Regions from separate parts of the Stenotrophomonas sp. ATs4 genome, predicted to be linked through region 1. Evidence: riboswitches for the same ligand, from Rfam matches in the RefSeq annotation. Region 1 holds a riboswitch; the other holds the start of a gene.
The links. Region 1 has a riboswitch for glycine ahead of gcvP (aminomethyl-transferring glycine dehydrogenase). Riboswitches for the same ligand answer to the same signal wherever they lie in the genome.
Positions count from the first base shown of each region.

Region 1 (8,277 bases):
GCATCCTGGTGTTCTATATCGGCTCGCTGAGCGTGATCATCGCCGTGGTGCCTTGGACCAGCGAAGCGCTGAAGTCCCCGTTTGCCGCCGTGCTGGATATCGCCCGCATTCCCGGCGCCGGTACCGCCATCACCCTGATCGCGGTGATCGCGCTGCTGTCGGCACTCAATGCCAATCTCTACGGCGCTTCGCGCATGATGTACTCGCTGGCACAGCGTCGCGAAGCCCCGGCCGTGCTTGGCTGGACCGATCCGCGCCAGGTGCCGGTGATCGCGGTGCTGGCCAGTGTGCTGTTCGGTTTCGCGGCCACGGTGATGGAGCTGCTGTTCCCGGACAAGGTGCTGCCGGTGCTGCTGAACATCGTCGGTTCCACCTGCCTGCTGGTGTGGACGTTGTCGCTGGTCTCGCAGCTGGTGCTGCGCCGCCGCGCCGATCGCCTGGGCACCCGCCTGCCGTTCCGCATGGCCGGCTTCCCATGGCTGACGGTCTGTGCGTTGGCGATCCTGGCACTGATCTTCGGCCTGCTGCTGAGCGAATCGCATACCCGCCTGCAGTTCCTGTCGATGGTGGCGCTGACGGCCACCATCGCCGCCAGCAGCGCCATCGCGCGGCGCATGCGCGAGGCGTGATTGATCCCGCCGGGCATGGCCCGGCGCTACCGATACACCCTGCGCACATGATGCGTGCCATCCTGATCGTGTGGGCCGCCAGCGGCCCGTCGACCGGGAGTACCGCATGCTGCGCAGCCGTCCCTTCCTGATGTTCACCGGCCAGGCCGAGGCCGCCCTGGCCGTGTACGCCGAAGCCTTCGCCGATTTCCGCCTGCTGGCCCTGCAGCGCCACCCGGAAGGCCCGGGAGCGGGGGTGCCTGGGCAGGTGCGCCAGGCCATCTTCCTGCTCGGTGGCACCCACTACCTGTGCTTTGACAGCCTGGACGTGCACGACTTTACCTTCACCCCATCGATCTCCCTGTTCGTCGAGTGTTCCGGCGCCGAGCAGTTCGAGCGCGCGGCGCGCGTGCTGGGCGAGGGCGGGCACTGGCTGATGCCGGTGGGCGACTACGATTTCAGCAACCGCTATGGCTGGGTGCAGGATCGCTTCGGCGTGTCGTGGCAGTTGAGCCTGGGGCAGATGCCGGATCCGTGATGGCAGGGCATCCACGCATGGCGTGGATCTACCGGAGAATGCGCCACGCGTGGATGGAAACCCAAACGGCCCGGTTTCGCCGTGGCAGGTAGTAGATCCACGCCATGCGTGGATTGAAACGAGAACGGCCCGCTTGCGCGGGCCGTTCTCGTTTTCGATGGATCGAGGGATTACGCCTCGACTTCGTCGTCCCTGTAGGCGTCGACCGGGATGCAGGCACACATCACGTTCTTGTCGCCGTACACGTTGTCCACGCGGGCCACCGGCGGCCAGTACTTCTGCAGCTTCAGGCTCGGCAGCGGGAACGCAGCCAGTTCACGCGGATAGGCGTGGGTCCACTCGCTGGCGGTCACAGCGGTGGCGGTGTGCGGCGCGTTCTTCAGCGGGTTGTCCTCGCGGTCCAGACGGCCGTCTTCGATCGCGGTGATCTCTTCGCGGATCTGGATCATCGCATCGATGAAGCGGTCCAGTTCATGCAGCGATTCGCTCTCGGTCGGTTCGACCATCAGCGTGCCGGCGACCGGGAAGCTCAGCGTCGGCGCATGGAAGCCGAAGTCGATCAGGCGCTTGGCCACGTCCTCGGCGCCGATGCCACTGGTCTTTTCCAGCGGACGCACGTCCAGGATGCACTCGTGTGCCACCAGCCCGTTGCGGCCGGTGTACAGGGTCTTGAAGTGCGGGGCCAGGCGCTTGGCGATGTAGTTGGCGTTGAGCTGGGCCACCTGGGTGGCCTTGCGCAGGCCTTCGGTGCCCATCATCGCGATGTACATCCAGCTGATCGGCAGGATCGAGGCGCTGCCGAAGCTGGCCGCGCTGACCATGCCGACCGGACCGTTGTCACCCAGCTTGCCCGGCAGGAACGGAGCCAGGTGTTCCTTGACCGCGCACGGGCCAACGCCCGGGCCACCGCCGCCGTGCGGGATGCAGAAGGTCTTGTGCAGGTTCAGGTGCGAAACATCCGAACCCCACTTGCCCGGCTTGGCCACGCCGACCAGGGCGTTCATGTTGGCGCCGTCGGTGTACACCTGGCCGCCCTGCTTGTGGATGATCTCGCAGATCTCCACCACTTCCTCCTCGAACACGCCGTGCGTGGACGGGTAGGTCATCATGATCGCGGCCAGGCGGTCGCTGTACTTCTCGGCGTTGAGGCGGATGTCTTCCACATCGACATTGCCGTTGGCGTCGGTCTTGGTCACCACCACCTTCATGCCGCACATCTGCGCCGAGGCCGGGTTGGTGCCGTGCGCCGAATCCGGAATCAGGCAGATGTCGCGATGATCTTCGCCGCGCGAACGGTGATAGGCGCGGATCGCCAGCAGGCCGGCGTATTCGCCCTGCGCACCGGAGTTCGGCTGCAGGCTCACCGCATCATAGCCGGTGCATTCCACCAGCATCGCTTCCAGCGAGTCGATCAGTTCCTTGTAGCCCAGCGCCTGGTCAGCCGGGACCAACGGATGGATCTGCGAGAACTCCGGCCAGGTCACCGGGATCATCTCGGCGGTGGCGTTGAGCTTCATGGTGCACGAGCCCAGCGGGATCATCGTGCGGTCCATCGCCAGGTCCTTGTCGGCCAGCGAACGCAGGTAGCGCAGCAGTTCGTGCTCGCTGTGGTGCGTGTTGAACACCGGATGGGTGAGGAACGCGGACTGGCGCAGCAGGCCGGCCGGCAGTGCGTCGGCGGTGCTGGCATCCAGTGCGTCCACATCCAGCGCTGCACCGAACACCGCCGCCACGGCAACGATGTCGGCGCGGGTGGTGGTTTCGTCCAGGCTGATGCCGACCGAGTCGCTGTCGATCGCCCGCAGGTTGTAGCCGGCAGCGCGTGCCTTGGCGTGGATCTCATCGGCGTGTACGCCGGTGACATGCAGGGTGTCGAAGAAGTCGCCACCGACCTGTACGCCGGCACCGCGCAGCGCGCTGGCCAGGATCGAGGCCAGGCGATGGGTGCGGCGGGCGATACGGGTCAGGCCTTCCGGGCCGTGGTAGACGGCGTACATGGACGCCATCACCGCCAGCAGCACCTGTGCGGTACAGATGTTGGAGGTGGCCTTCTCGCGACGGATGTGCTGCTCGCGGGTCTGCAGGGTCAGGCGGTAGGCCGGGTTACCCTGCGCGTCGATCGAGACGCCGATCAGGCGGCCCGGCATCGAGCGCTTGTAGGCGTCACGGCAGGCCATGAACGCGGCGTGCGGGCCACCGAAGCCGAACGGCACGCCGAAACGCTGGCTGTTGCCGACCACGATGTCCGCGCCCCATTCACCGGGTGCCGCCAGCAGGGTCAGGGCCAGCAGGTCGGTGGCCACGGCCACCAGACCGCCGCGTGCGTGCACGGCATCGACCAGCGCCTTGTAGTCGCCCACCTGGCCGAAGGTGTCCGGGTACTGCAGCAGCAGACCGAAGCTGTCCGCTTCCAGCGCTTCGGCCGGGGTGCCCACGCGCAGCACGATGCCCATGGGCTCGGCGCGGGTGCGCAGCAGTTCCAGCGTCTGCGGGTGCACCGCGTCATGCACGAAGAAGGTGTCCGACTTCGACTTGGCCGAACGCTTGGCCAGGGTCATCGCTTCAGCGGCGGCGGTGGCTTCGTCCAGCAGCGAGGCGTTGGCGATTTCCATGCCGGTGAGGTCGGCGCACAGGGTCTGGAAGTTGATCAGCGCTTCCATGCGGCCCTGCGAGATTTCCGCCTGGTACGGGGTGTAGGCGGTGTACCAGGCCGGGTTTTCCAGGATGTTGCGCAGGATCACGTTCGGCGTGTGGGTGCCGTAGTAACCCTGGCCGATGAAACTGCGCAGCACGGTGTTCTTGTCGGCGATCGCACGGATCTTCGCCAGCGCCTGCACTTCGGTGATCGACTCCGGCAGTGCCAGCGGTGCCGGCGACTTGATCTTGGCCGGGACGATGGCATCGGTCATCGCATCCAGCGATGCGTGGCCGATGACGCCGAGCATCTGCGCGATCTCGGCATCGTTGGGGCCGATATGACGCTCGACGAACGCGGAATGGTGCTCGAGCTCACGCAGGGAAGGGGTGTTCTGGGACATGGCGAAGGATCCGTCAGGAAAGGGCACACGCACGGGCACAAGCCGCCGGTCGGCGGTCTGCGGGGCGCCCCTCTGTCCTTTTGCCTGAGAGTTTAAAAGCGCGGCGGACCGCAGCTTCGTGCCCCTTCGGCGCCGGATCGAACCGGTCTCTCCAGAGTTCTGTTACGGGTGGTATCGGGCCTGAGCGATTACGGGCGTTGCGCCTTCGGCAGCGGTGTTCCGCTTCTCCCACCGTGTTGCCGGCCGATTATAGCCCGTTGCGGGCCCGCGGACCGCTTCCCCGGGCGCCTGCCGCGGCTGAATGGCCGATGGCCCGGTCGTGCGTTTTGTGCATCCCTGCATGGCGCCCGGCGCAATCCACACCTATGATGGGCGGATACCCGAATTCATCTGGCGCTGTCCCTGCAGAAGGGGACCGGCGCCCGCCGTGCGTGCCGCGCATGGCCCTGCCGGACGCCTTTCCCATGACCGCCGCTGTTGCTCCTTCCACCCGCCGCATGGCCCTGCTGCTCGCTGGCCTGGCCATGTTCGGTCCGTTCTCGATCGACACCATCTTCCCGGCGTTCCCGCAGCTGGCCCAGCGCCTGGCGGTGGATGAGGTGGCGGTGCAGCAGACGGTCAGCGTGTACCTGTTGTTCTATGGCCTGATGAGCCTGGCGCATGGCCCGCTGTCCGATGCCTGGGGCCGCAAGCGGGTCATCCTCGGTGGCCTGGTGATCTTTGTCGGCGCCTCGGTGGGCTGCGCGCTGTCCACCGATCTGACCACGCTGCTGGCGTTCCGCGCGCTGCAGGGCCTGTCGGCGGGCGTGGGCATGATCGTCGGCCGCGCGGTGATCCGCGACCTGTACCACGGCCACGACGCGCAGCGCCTGATGAGCCAGGTGTCGATGCTGTTCGGCATCGCCCCGGCGATCGCACCGATCATCGGTGGCTGGATCCTGCTCAGTGGCGCCGGCTGGCCGCTGATCTTCTGGTTCCTGGTGGTGTTCGCGCTGGTCCTGCTGGCCGCTACCGCACGCTACCTGCCGGAGACCCATCCGGTCGAGGCACGGGTGGGGCTGTCGCCGCGCACGTTGATGCGTGATTACGTGCGCATCGGCTTCAACCCGCGCTTCCTGCGCCTGGCCCTGGCCGGCAGCATCGGCTTCGGCGGCATCTTCCTGTACATCTCTTCGGCGCCGGTGTTCGTGATGCAGCACCTGCATCTGGGCGAAGGCGGTTTCGCCTGGCTGTTCATTCCCACCATTGGCGGCATGACCACCGGTTCGTTCCTGTCCGGACGCATGGCCGGGCACACCACGCCCACCCGCCAGGTGGCAATCGGCTTCAGCTTGTGTGCGCTTTCGGCGCTGTTGAACGTCGGCTACGTGGCGCTGTCTCCACAGTTCGTGCTGCCGTGGGCGGTGCTGCCGATCTTCCTGGGCGGCATGGGCATGGCGCTGATTTTCCCGATCCTGGCGCTGGCGGTGCTGGACATGTATCCGCACCAGCGTGGCCTGGCGTCGTCGTTGCAGGCCTTCGTGCAGCTGATGATCAGCACCGTGGTGGCTGGCGTGGTGTCGCCGCTGCTGAGCGCCAGCCCGCTGCACCTGGCACTGGGCCAGGCGGCCTTCTTCGGCGCCGGCTTCGTGTTCTGGTACTGGGAACACCAGCGTGAACGCGCGGCACAGGCGGCCTGCACGGGCCATTGAGCAGCGCGCAGGGGTAGGGCGGGCCGTGAGGCCCGCAACCCTTGCGACAGGGAACGGCCGGACTAGGCTGGGCACTCCAGCCAGCCGGTGCGTGGATGCACGACAGCCAGCCATTCCGATGTCGTTGCACGAGGTACCCCCATGGCTGCGCAGCAGACCTACCGCCTGTTCGAGGTGGCGCTGAAAGAGCGCCGTGTTCTTTCCCCTTCCCTGGACCGCATGGTGTTCACCGGCGCCGACGTGGCGCGGATGAAGACCGAAGGCCCGGACCAGCGGATCAAGGTGTTCTTCCCCTTGCCCCGCCAGGACCTGCCGCAGGTACCCAGCGGCGAAGATTGGTATCGGCGATACCGGGCGTTGCCTGACGATCAACGGCCGCCGATGCGCACCTACACCATCCGCCAGCTGCGCGCCGAGCAGGGCGAGGTCGATGTCGATTTCGTCATCCATGGCGAAACCGGCCCCGCCTCGCGCTGGGCCATCCACGCCCGCCCGGGTGACCGCGTCGTGCTGCTGGCCCCGGACGCCGACTGCGCCGAGAGCAGCGAAGGCTGGGAATGGAAGCCGCCGGCCGGTGTCGGCCAGGTGCTGCTGGTGGCTGATGAAACAGCATTGCCTGCGGTGGCAGGCATCCTTGAGGAGCTGGCTGACATGATTGAGCCGCCGCGCACGCTGGCCCTGCTGGAAGTTGCCCAGGGCGGCGACGCGGTGCCACTGAAGGCACCTGCCACCGCCGAGCTGGTGTGGCTGCCGCGTGGGCAGGCGGCCTACGGCCAGCCATTGCTGCGGGCAGTACAGGCGCGGCTGGCAGCGGCCTCAAGCGTGGTCGATGGCGATGCGCTGGAGGAAATCGACGTCGATGCGCAGATCCTGTGGGAGCAGGCCGACGCCAGCGTGGCCGGGCCGCTGTATGCGTGGGTGGCGGGCGAAGCAGGAGCGGTGATGGCGATCCGCCGTCACCTGGTGCGTGACTGCGGGCTGGACCGTCGCGCCATCACCTTCATGGGCTACTGGCGGCACGGCAAGGTGCTGGACTGAGTGGGAGCGTGAAGCGGCGCTGCGGGCGGGGTGCGTTATCCTTGCGCCCCCCTCGCAGCGGTACCGCACCATGTCCACCAGCTCCAAGATCCGCCGCGACCAGCGCCGTCGCCAGGAAAAGCAGGCCGCCAACAAGGCTGCCGCGCAGGCCTCGCCGGTGGAGCCGCATGCCGAACTGCGCGACGCGCAGCGCACCCTGCTGGCCGGTGTCGTGCGTAGAGATGGCGAATGGGTGCTGGGCATGGATGGCCGCATCGCGGGCCAGAGCGAGAGCGCTGCCCAGGTGCTTGCCCTGATCATGCAGGCCGGCGAACTGCACGAACGCAAGGGTACGCCAGTACGTCTTGTGTACTCCGATGCATTGCGCGATGCGGCTCAGGCCGAAGCGAAGGAAAAGGGCCAGACCTTCGAGGAATTCAAGGCCGCACTGGCTGCGGCGATGGCCGCGAAGAAGAACAGCTGATCGCTGTTGCGATAGAGCCGGCCGCTGGCCGGCTGCCCGTTGGATTTCCACCGTGCAGTTGCCGGCCAGCGGCCGGCACTACCAGAAAGGGGCGGATCCTCGCGGATCCGCCCCTTTTCTCATTTCGCCGCGGGAGCCGCGTTGGCCTGCCAACCGCACATCTGGCCTTCGTTCTGCTGCTTCAGCCACGCGTTGACCGGGCTGAAATACTCGATCATCGGGCCGGCATCGAGCTTGTCGGTACCGGTCAGTTCCTTCAGCGTAGCCTGCCACGGCTGGCTGGCACCCTTGCTCAGCATCGCCCAGTACTTCTGGCCGGCTTCCTTGTTGCCGTAGAAGGTGCACTCATGCAGCGGCCCCTTGTAGCCGGAGGCATCGCACAGGCCCTTGTAGAATTGGAACTGCAGGATGCGCGCCAGGAAGTAGCGGGTGTACGGGGTGTTGCCTGGCACGTGGTACTTCGCACCCGGATCGAAGAACTCTTCACCGCGGGTGCTGGCCGGAGCCACGCCCTGGTACTTGGCCTTCAGGTCCCACCACGCCTTGTTGTAGTTGTCGGCGGTGATGGAACCATCGAACACGCCCCAGCGCCAACGGTCGATCATCAGCCCGAACGGCAGGAACGACACGCCCGACAGGGCCATGCGCATCTGGTTGTTGATGACCGCCTCGCGGCTTTCGGTCGGTGCGTCGACCAGGCCGATCGAGCTGAGGTACTTGGGCGTCATCGCCAGCACGATGGTGTCGCCGATCGCTTCATGGAAGCCATCGTTGGCACCGCCCTGGAACAGCGGCGGCAGCGGGTTGTAGGCCAGGTCGTAATAGATGTGGCCCAGCTCGTGGTAGATGGTGGTGAAGTTCTCTTCGTTCGGCTTGATGCACATCTTGGTGCGCACATCGC
Region 1 covers NZ_JBLYPK010000007.1:31,024-39,300, reverse strand. Annotated here, with positions in the region: gene ABR323_RS13560 (amino acid permease) at 1-629, shown strand, start outside; gene ABR323_RS13555 (VOC family protein) at 736-1,146, shown strand; gene gcvP (aminomethyl-transferring glycine dehydrogenase) at 1,317-4,184, opposite strand; glycine riboswitch at 4,247-4,349, opposite strand; gene ABR323_RS13545 (multidrug effflux MFS transporter) at 4,649-5,875, shown strand; gene ABR323_RS13540 (siderophore-interacting protein) at 6,017-6,913, shown strand; gene ABR323_RS13535 (hypothetical protein) at 6,984-7,376, shown strand; gene ABR323_RS13530 (M2 family metallopeptidase) at 7,496-8,277, opposite strand, start outside.

Region 2 (8,277 bases), on a different contig from region 1:
AGGGCCAGGTCGTCGTTTTCGAAGTGCGCACGCAGCTTCAGCGTGCCGGTGGTGGTATCGATGCGGTTGTCGACACTGGACAGTGAGCCGCGGGCCAGCTGCCGGCGTTCTTCGCGGTCCCACGTTTCCACCGCCAGCGCTGGCTGCGCCTGCACGGCATCGAGCAGGGCGGGCAGTTCCGGTTCGGGCACGGTGAACAGCACACTGATCGGTGCGGTCTGGGCCAGCGTCACCAGGCCTTCGGTATCGCTGGCACGCACCAGGTTGCCCACGTCCAGCCGGCGCAGCCCGATGCGACCGCTGACCGGGGCGACGATGCGGGTGTACTGCAGCTGCAGGCGCGCTTCGTCAACAGACGCCTGATCGCTGATCCGCCGACCCTGCAGCTGCCGCACCTTGCTCTGCTGGTCGCTCAGTTCCTGCCCGGACACGTAGTTCTGCTTCTGCAGTTCGCGGTAGCGCTGCAGCTGGCGTTCGGCGTTCTCCAGCTCGGCCAGGTTCTGCTGCTGGGTACCCTGGGCCTGTGCCAGCTTCACCTCATACGGGCGTGGGTCGATCTGCGCCAGCAGGTCGCCTGCCTTCACCTGCTGTCCTTCCTGGAAGTGCAGGCGCAGCAGTTCGCCATCCACGCGGCTGCGCACCACCACGCTGTGCAGTGGCGTGACCGTACCGACCGCCTTCAGGCGCAGCACCAGAGGCTCGGCGCTGGCACGCGCCACGCGTACCGGGACCGTCTTGCCCGGCGCATCGTCGCTGCTGCCCGATCCGCTCCGGGGCCACAGCCACCACGCCAGAAGGGCGACGAGGGCGATAGCCAGCACCACCCGCAATGGGCGGGCACGGCGGAAGCGGGAATTTTCGGCGACAGACATGGGGCATCCTGCGCCCTGCGCGCGCAGGGACATGCGGGCCCGTCGGCGCGCTCAAGGCACCACGGGCAGCGGGGAGGGAGTGTCTGGCGGGGCCGCGGGCGCGGCGTGGCTGGATGCCGTCGCGGCAGCAACGGGGTGACAATGGTAGCCAATCACCCCGGCCAATGCCGCATGACCATCGTCATGCAACGCATTCGGTAGTGCCGGCCGCTAGCCGGCAACCTGCTGGAATCCGCGGGCATGTGCCGTGTTGCCGGCCAGCGGCCGGCACTACCGTCAGACAATCAATGCACTTCGTCGTGATAGACGAACTTCGGCATTTCCCAGCGGTAGTGGATCGCCAGAAGCCGCACTGCGAAGCCACCGCCGAGGCAGCACAGGATCGCCGTAGCGTCGGCCACGCCCCAGTGCAGCAGCAACAGGTACACCGCACCGGTCAGCAGCGAGATGATCGCGTACAGCTCCTTCTGGAAGATCAGCGGCACCTCGTTGCAGAGGATGTCGCGCAGCACGCCGCCGAACGCGCCGGTCAGCATGCCGGCAATCAGCACGATGGGCGTGGCATGACCGGCCTCGCGCGCGATCGAGCAGCCGATCAGGGTGAAGGCGATCAGGCCCAGCCCGTCCAGTACCAGGAAGGTGCGACGGAAGTGATGCATCCAGCGTGCGACCCACGTGGCGATCAGCGCCGCGCACACGGTGAAGCCCAGGTACTCGGGGTGCTTCACCCAGCCCAGCGGGTAATGACCGAGCAGGATGTCGCGCAGCGAGCCGCCACCGAGGGCGGTGACACAGGCGATCATGACCACGCCGAACAGGTCCATGCGGCGGCGGCCCGCAGACAGGGCGCCGGTCATGGCTTCGGCGGAAATGGCGATCAGGTAGATGATGGACAGCAGCATGGGGCAGGCTCCGGGCGCGGTGGGGCCGGCCATGCGCGACCACCGCCACTGCCTGCGCAATGACGGGATGACGATGACCGGTGCCGCTCCCGCTGTCCTTTTGCCTGAGAGTTCAGCGGCATGGGCCGCGTGCCCCTTCGGCGGATCGTCCCGGGCGTGCCCGGTGACCTCTCTCCAGCTCGGCGAGTCGAATGCATGGTTGGTGGGATTCCAGCCCACCGGCCTGAGCGATCATGGGAGCCTGCGCCTTCGGCGGGCGCCAGCGCGGCGCCTCTCTCCTGCATTCGGGCGCCAGTATATCCGCTGCAGTGCAGCACGGCATAATCCGGGTATGGCCCCGTCCCTCCGCCCGTGGTTCCTGTACCTGCTCGAATGCCGCGATGGCAGCTATTACGCCGGCATCAGCACCGACGTGCAGGCCCGTTTTGCCGCCCACCAGGCTGGCAAGGGAGCCCGTTACACCCGATCGCGGCCGCCGCTGCGCGTGCTGGCCGTGCGCGAGTACCCGGACCGGGCCGCCGCCTCGCGGGCCGAGTGGCAACTCAAGCAGCAGCCGCGCGAACGCAAGCTGGCGTGGTTGATGCAGTAGATCCACGCCATGCGTGGATGGGCGCATCCGGCCATGCCATGATCGCCCAGCCCTCAGCGCTGGAGACCCGGATGTCCACCGTTGCCCTGTTGTTCGCACTTTCCGCAGCAGCAAGCCCCGCTGCCGACGCCGCTACGATCGCGGCCATCGAAGCCACCTGCCATGACTACGTGGACGGTCAGCTGGAAGCCGACCCGCAGCGCGTCGCCCGCTCCTTGCACCCGGACCTGGCCAAGCGCGCGGTCCTCGGCGATACGCCAGACGAGCGACTCGGCTTGCGCCGGATGTCGAAGGAGGAGCTGGTCTCGCTGACGAAGCAGGGCGCGTTGAAGACCCCGAAGGATCAATGGGACCGCCGCTGCACGGTGCTGGACGTGACTGGCAATGCCGCCTCGGTGCGATTGGAAACGCCGTGGTTCGTCGATTACTTCCACATGGGACGCTTCGACCAGCGCTGGGTCATCGTCAACGCGCTGTGGTACCCGAAGCCGAAGGCGAAGTGAGCCTGGAGTGCGGCGCAGATTGCCGACTCCGCAAGGAAGGAAGATTTCTGCCGGGCATGGTCGAAACGGCGGGTGCCGGGCGGCCCGATGAATCGGTAGATCCACGCCATGCGTGGATGGTGTTGACGGGGTCAGAGCCCTTTCCTGCGGAAAGGGATCCGACCCCAACGTAATTCAATCATCCACGCATGGCGTGGATCTACCGCCTTGGTCGACGGTCTTCCTGGTCATCACCAAAAATGATGCGCGCGCTGCGCTGGTAGCTCCAGTACGCCACGGCCCAGTTCAGCAGCACTACGATGCGGTTGCGGAAACCGATCAGGAAGAACACGTGCGCGGCCAGCCAGAACCACCAGGCCAGTACGCCGGAAAGCTGCAGCCGGCCCAGGTGCACGATCGCGGCCATGCGGCCGATGGTGGCCAGGTTGCCGAAGTCGGCGTACTTGAACGGACCGGGCTCGGGCTTGCCGTGCAGGCGTGCACGGATCACCTCGGCCACGTACTTGCCCATCTGCTTGGCGGCGGGCGCCACGCCGGGCACCGGCTTGCCGTTGGCCTGGTTCAAGGCGGCCAGATCGCCGGCCACGAACAGTTCCGGGTGGCCAGGCAGGGTCAGGTCGGGTTGTACCTGTACGCGTCCGGCGCGGTCCAGCGGCACCTCCAGCGTGCGCGCCAGCGGCGATGCGGCCACGCCCGCGGCCCAGACCACGGTACGTGCCGGTACGAACTGATCACCGAGCCTGAAGCCCTGGCTGTCGATGTCGCTCACCGGAGTACCCGTCAGCACTTCCACGCCCAGTTTTTCCAGCTGCCGGCGTGCCTTCAGCGAAAGCACTTCCGGGAACGAGGACAGCACGCGTGGGCCGGCCTCCACCAGGCGCACCTTGGCGCTGGCCGGGTCGATATGGCGGAACTCGTTGCGCAGCGTATGCCGCGCGATCTCGGCCAGGGTGCCCGCCAGTTCAACACCCGTGGGGCCGCCACCGACCACGGCGAAGCTCAGCCATGCGGCCTTCTTCGCCGGGTCCGGTTCTGCCTCGGCGCGCTCGAAGGCCAGCAGCAGCTTGCGGCGCAGCGCGATGGCATCGTCCAGCGTCTTCAGCCCGGGGGCATCATCGGCCCATTGGTCGTTGCCGAAATAGGCGTGGGTGGCGCCGGTGGCCAGCAGCAGGCTGTCGTAGTCCAGCGTGCTGCCATCGGCCATGCGGATCTGCCGGGCCTGCTTGTCGACGGTCACCACTTCGCCGAGGCGTACTTCCACATTGCGCTGGTGGCCGAGGATGTGGCGCAGTGGTGCGGCGATGTCCGGTGCGGACAGGCCGGCGGTGGCCACCTGGTACAACAGCGGCTGGAACAGATGGTGGTTGCGGCGGTCGACCAGGGTGATGCGTATGCGTTCGCGGGCCAGGGCGCGGGTGGCCCAGAGCCCGGCAAAACCGCCGCCGACAACGACCAGGTGGGGAACGCGCTCGCGACTCATCGACTCACTCCAGTGGGGGCATGGGGGAAGCGTTTGGCATCTTCGCACGGCAGGTGGTTGTCACGTCAGCGCCTGCGTGGATCAGCGATACTCGGGTTCAGGCAACCGCCCGCGAGGAATCCATGAGCGAACCCGAAAAGCGCATCGCCCTGTTGATCGATGCCGACAACGCGCCGGCCTCGAAGATCGACGAGGTCCTGGCTGAAGTCGCCCGCTATGGCGTGGCCAATGTGCGCCGCGCCTATGGCAACTGGAAGAGCCCGCGGCTGAAAGGCTGGGAAGCGGTGCTGCACGAATACGCGATCCGCCCGATCCAGCAGTTCGCGTACAGCAAGGGCAAGAACGCTTCGGACATGGCGATGGTGATCGATGCGATGGACCTGCTCTATGCGCGGAATCTCGATGGTTTCGCCATCGTCTCCAGCGATGCCGATTTCACCCCGATGGTGATGCGCCTGCTGACCGACGGCGTGAAGGTGTATGGCTTCGGCGAGAAGAAAACCCCGGAGCCGTTCGTCAACGCGTGCTCGAAGTTCACCTACCTGGAAGCGCTGGGCCAGACCCATGCCAGCGTGCAGGATGTCGAGCAGGGATCGAGTGAACAACCGTCGAGTGAACAGACGCCCAGCGAGCAGCCAGCGAGCGACGATGCGCGCCCACGCAAGAGCGGCGCGGAAATGCGCAGTGATACGCGGCTGGTGAAGATGTTGCGCCGCGCGGTGTCCTCGGCCGAGGGCGAGGATGGCTGGTCGCATCTGGGGCCGGTTGGCAGCCAGATCGGCAACCAGGCTTCGTTCGATCCGCGCAACTACGGCTATGGCAAGCTCAGTGACCTGCTGGCCGCGATCGGCCTGTTCGAGCTGAAGAAGGACGGCAAGTCGTCCTACGTGCGCGCGCTGCCGAAAAAGAACCGGTAGTGCCGGCCGCTGGCCGGAAAGGAACCGGTAGTGCCGGCCGCTGGCCGGCAATCCCCAGATCCAGATCCCGCATCGGGCACGCACACACCCCAACCGATCAGGCGTATCGTTGCCGCTCGCATTGCCAGCAAGGGAAAACCCGCATGTTGAAGATCTGGGGCCGTCGCAATTCCAGCAACGTCCGCAAGGTGTTGTGGTGTGCCGAGGAGATCGGCCTGCCGTATGAGTCCATCGAAGTCGGTGGCAGCCACGGCGGCACGCAGACGCCGGAGTACCAGGCGATGAATCCCAACAGCCTGGTGCCGGTGATCGAAGACCACGGCCTGCCGCTGTGGGAATCGAACGCCATCGTGCGTTACCTGAGCGCGCGTTATGCGCTGGGCACGCTGTACGCCGAGGACCCGATGGAGCGTGCCCAGGCCGAGAAGTGGATGGACTGGAGCACCTCGCGGATGGCGCCGCTGTACACCGACCTGATCTGGGGCATCATGCGCACCGCCCCGGCGGACCGCGACGAAGCACGGATCAACGCCGCCGTCGTGCGTGCGGGCGATTACCTGGCGATGGCAGATGCGACCCTGGCCAACCAGCCGTGGTTGTCGGGCGAGAACTTCGCGATGGGCGATATCCCGCTGGGCTCGCTGATCTATGCCTGGTTCGAACTGCCGATCCAGCGCCCGGAGCTGCCGCACCTGGCCGACTGGTACGCCCGCCTGCGCGAGCGGCCGGCCTACCAGCGCGGCGTGATGTCGCCGCTGACGTAAGCGAAAGCGTTCGGGGTCAGAGCCCTTTTCTGCGAAAAGGGATCCGACCCCGATAGCCAAGGGGCGGATCCCACCCGACGGGTGGGCTCTGACCCCTCAATACAGATCCGTCGGATCCACATCCAGCGACCAGCGCACCTTGCGTGCTTCCGGCAGCGCGTAAAGCTGCGGCACCAGCTGCGCCAGCACGCCGTGCAACGGCGGCCGCTGCAGCGCAGACAGCAGCAACTGCGTGCGCTGGTAGCCGGCACGGCGCGGCATCGGTGCCGGCATCGGCCCGTAGGCCTCGACCACGTTCTGTTCGCCCAGCAACTGTCGCGCGGCCAGCAGGAACCCATTGGCGTGCTCGATCTGCTGGGCTTCGGCACGCATCAGCGCCAGGTGTGCGAACGGAGGAAAGCCTGCCGCCTCGCGCTGGTTCAGCTCGGCCTGTGCGAACGGGTGGTAGCCGCCGCTCACCAGCGTTTCCAGCAATGGATGCCCGGGATGGTGGGTCTGCAGCCAGACCTCACCAGGATCACGTGCGCGGCCTGCACGGCCCGCCACCTGGATCAGCTGCTGCGCCAGCTTTTCACTGGCGCGGAAGTCGGCCGAGAACAGGCCTTCATCGATGCCCACCACCACCACCAGGGTCAGCTTGGGCAGGTCGTGGCCCTTGGCCAGAATCTGCGTGCCGACCAGGATGCCAGGCTGGTCACCCAGCTTGGCCAGCTGCTGTTCCAGCGCATCGCGGCGCGAGGTGGTGCCGCGGTCGATGCGCACCACCGGAAAATCGGCGAAGGCACTGACCAGATGTTCTTCCAGCCGCTCGGTGCCGATGCCCTGCGGTTGCAGCGCCAGGCTGCCGCAGGCCGGGCAGGCCAGCGGTGCAGGTTGCCGCGCACCGCAGTGGTGGCACTGCAGGCGGCGGCCGCCCCCATGCACGGTCATCGGCGCATCGCAGCGGTTGCAAGGGGCGGTCCAGCCACAGTCATGGCATAGCAGCACCGGCGCGTAGCCGCGGCGGTTCTTGAATACCAGCACCTGCTGGCCGCGCTGCAGATGCTCGCCGATGCCGGCCAGTACGTCGGCCGAGAGGCCGTCATGCAGCGGGCGCTTGCGTACATCCAGAATGCGCACGCGAGGTGGCCGTGCATCACCGGCGCGCTGCTTCAGGCGCAGGTGGGCGTAGCGCCCGGCGTAGGCGTTGTGCAGGGTTTCCAGCGAAGGGGTGGCGCTGCCCAGCAGCACCGGGATACCCAATGCCTTGGCCCGCACCAGGGCGAAATCGCGTGCGTGGTAGCGGATGCCGTCCTGCTGCTTGTAGCTGCCGTCGTGTTCCTCATCGACGATCAGCAGGCCGGCCTGCGGCAGCGGCGTGAATACTGCCGAGCGGGTGCCGACGATGACCCGCGCTTCGCCACGTGAGGCCGCTGCCCAGACACGCGCGCGCTCGTTGTCGTTCAAGCCGGAATGCAGGGCGTGCACCGCGATACCCAGGCGGCCACGGAAGCGCGCCAGGGTCTGCGGGGTCAGGCCGATTTCCGGCACCAGTACCAGCGCCTGCTTGCCCTGTGCCAGGCAATGGATGATCGCCTGCAGGTAGACCTCCGTCTTGCCGCTGCCGGTCACGCCATCCAGCAGGAACGGCTGGAAACCCGTGACGGCGTTGATCGCGGCCACGGCCTCGGCCTGCTCCGGGTTCAGGCTGGGGCCGGGCAGCGGCTGCGCATGCTGGGGCGCCACGCTCATAGCCACGCGTTCGGCCAGTTCGCGCTTGGCCAGGCTGCGCGCAGCGGTGCGCCAGTCCTGCATGCGTTCGCCCAGCACGTCTTCATCCACGATGGCCTCGGCCAGCAGTTCCGCCAGTTGCCGGGGGCGGCTGCCAGCGCGCAGCTTGTCTCGCTGGACGCGTCCTTCGGCGGTCAGCTGCCAGCCCCAGTGATGGGTGTCGGGCAGCGCCTCGCCATGGCGCAGCGGGCCGGGCAGGGAGGTGCTCAGCACCTCGCCCAGAGGGGCGTGGGTGTAGCGCGCCAGCCATTGCAGGCTCTGCCACAGCTCGCCCTGCAGCAGCGGATGCGGGTCGCACCAGGCCAGCGCTTGGCGCAGGCCCTGACCGTCGTCGGTCTGACCGTGGCCGACCACCACGCCGACCAGCTCGCGGTTGCCGAACGGCACCTTCAGCCGGCAGCCGACCGCGACCGCGGGGGCCTCACCCTCCGGCGACAGGTAGTCGAACAGACGGGGCAGGGGGACGGGCAGGGCGACCTG
Region 2 covers NZ_JBLYPK010000005.1:340,399-348,675, forward strand. Annotated here, with positions in the region: gene ABR323_RS11515 (MdtA/MuxA family multidrug efflux RND transporter periplasmic adaptor subunit) at 1-872, opposite strand, end outside; gene ABR323_RS11520 (trimeric intracellular cation channel family protein) at 1,157-1,774, opposite strand; glycine riboswitch at 1,859-1,962, opposite strand; glycine riboswitch at 1,976-2,065, opposite strand; gene ABR323_RS11525 (GIY-YIG nuclease family protein) at 2,106-2,363, shown strand; gene ABR323_RS11530 (nuclear transport factor 2 family protein) at 2,435-2,866, shown strand; gene ABR323_RS11535 (NAD(P)/FAD-dependent oxidoreductase) at 3,066-4,346, opposite strand; gene ABR323_RS11540 (NYN domain-containing protein) at 4,469-5,263, shown strand; gene ABR323_RS11545 (glutathione S-transferase family protein) at 5,407-6,027, shown strand; gene ABR323_RS11550 (primosomal protein N') at 6,124-8,277, opposite strand, start outside.
Region 2: another riboswitch for glycine. It lies ahead of ABR323_RS11520 (trimeric intracellular cation channel family protein); the one in region 1 lies ahead of gcvP (aminomethyl-transferring glycine dehydrogenase).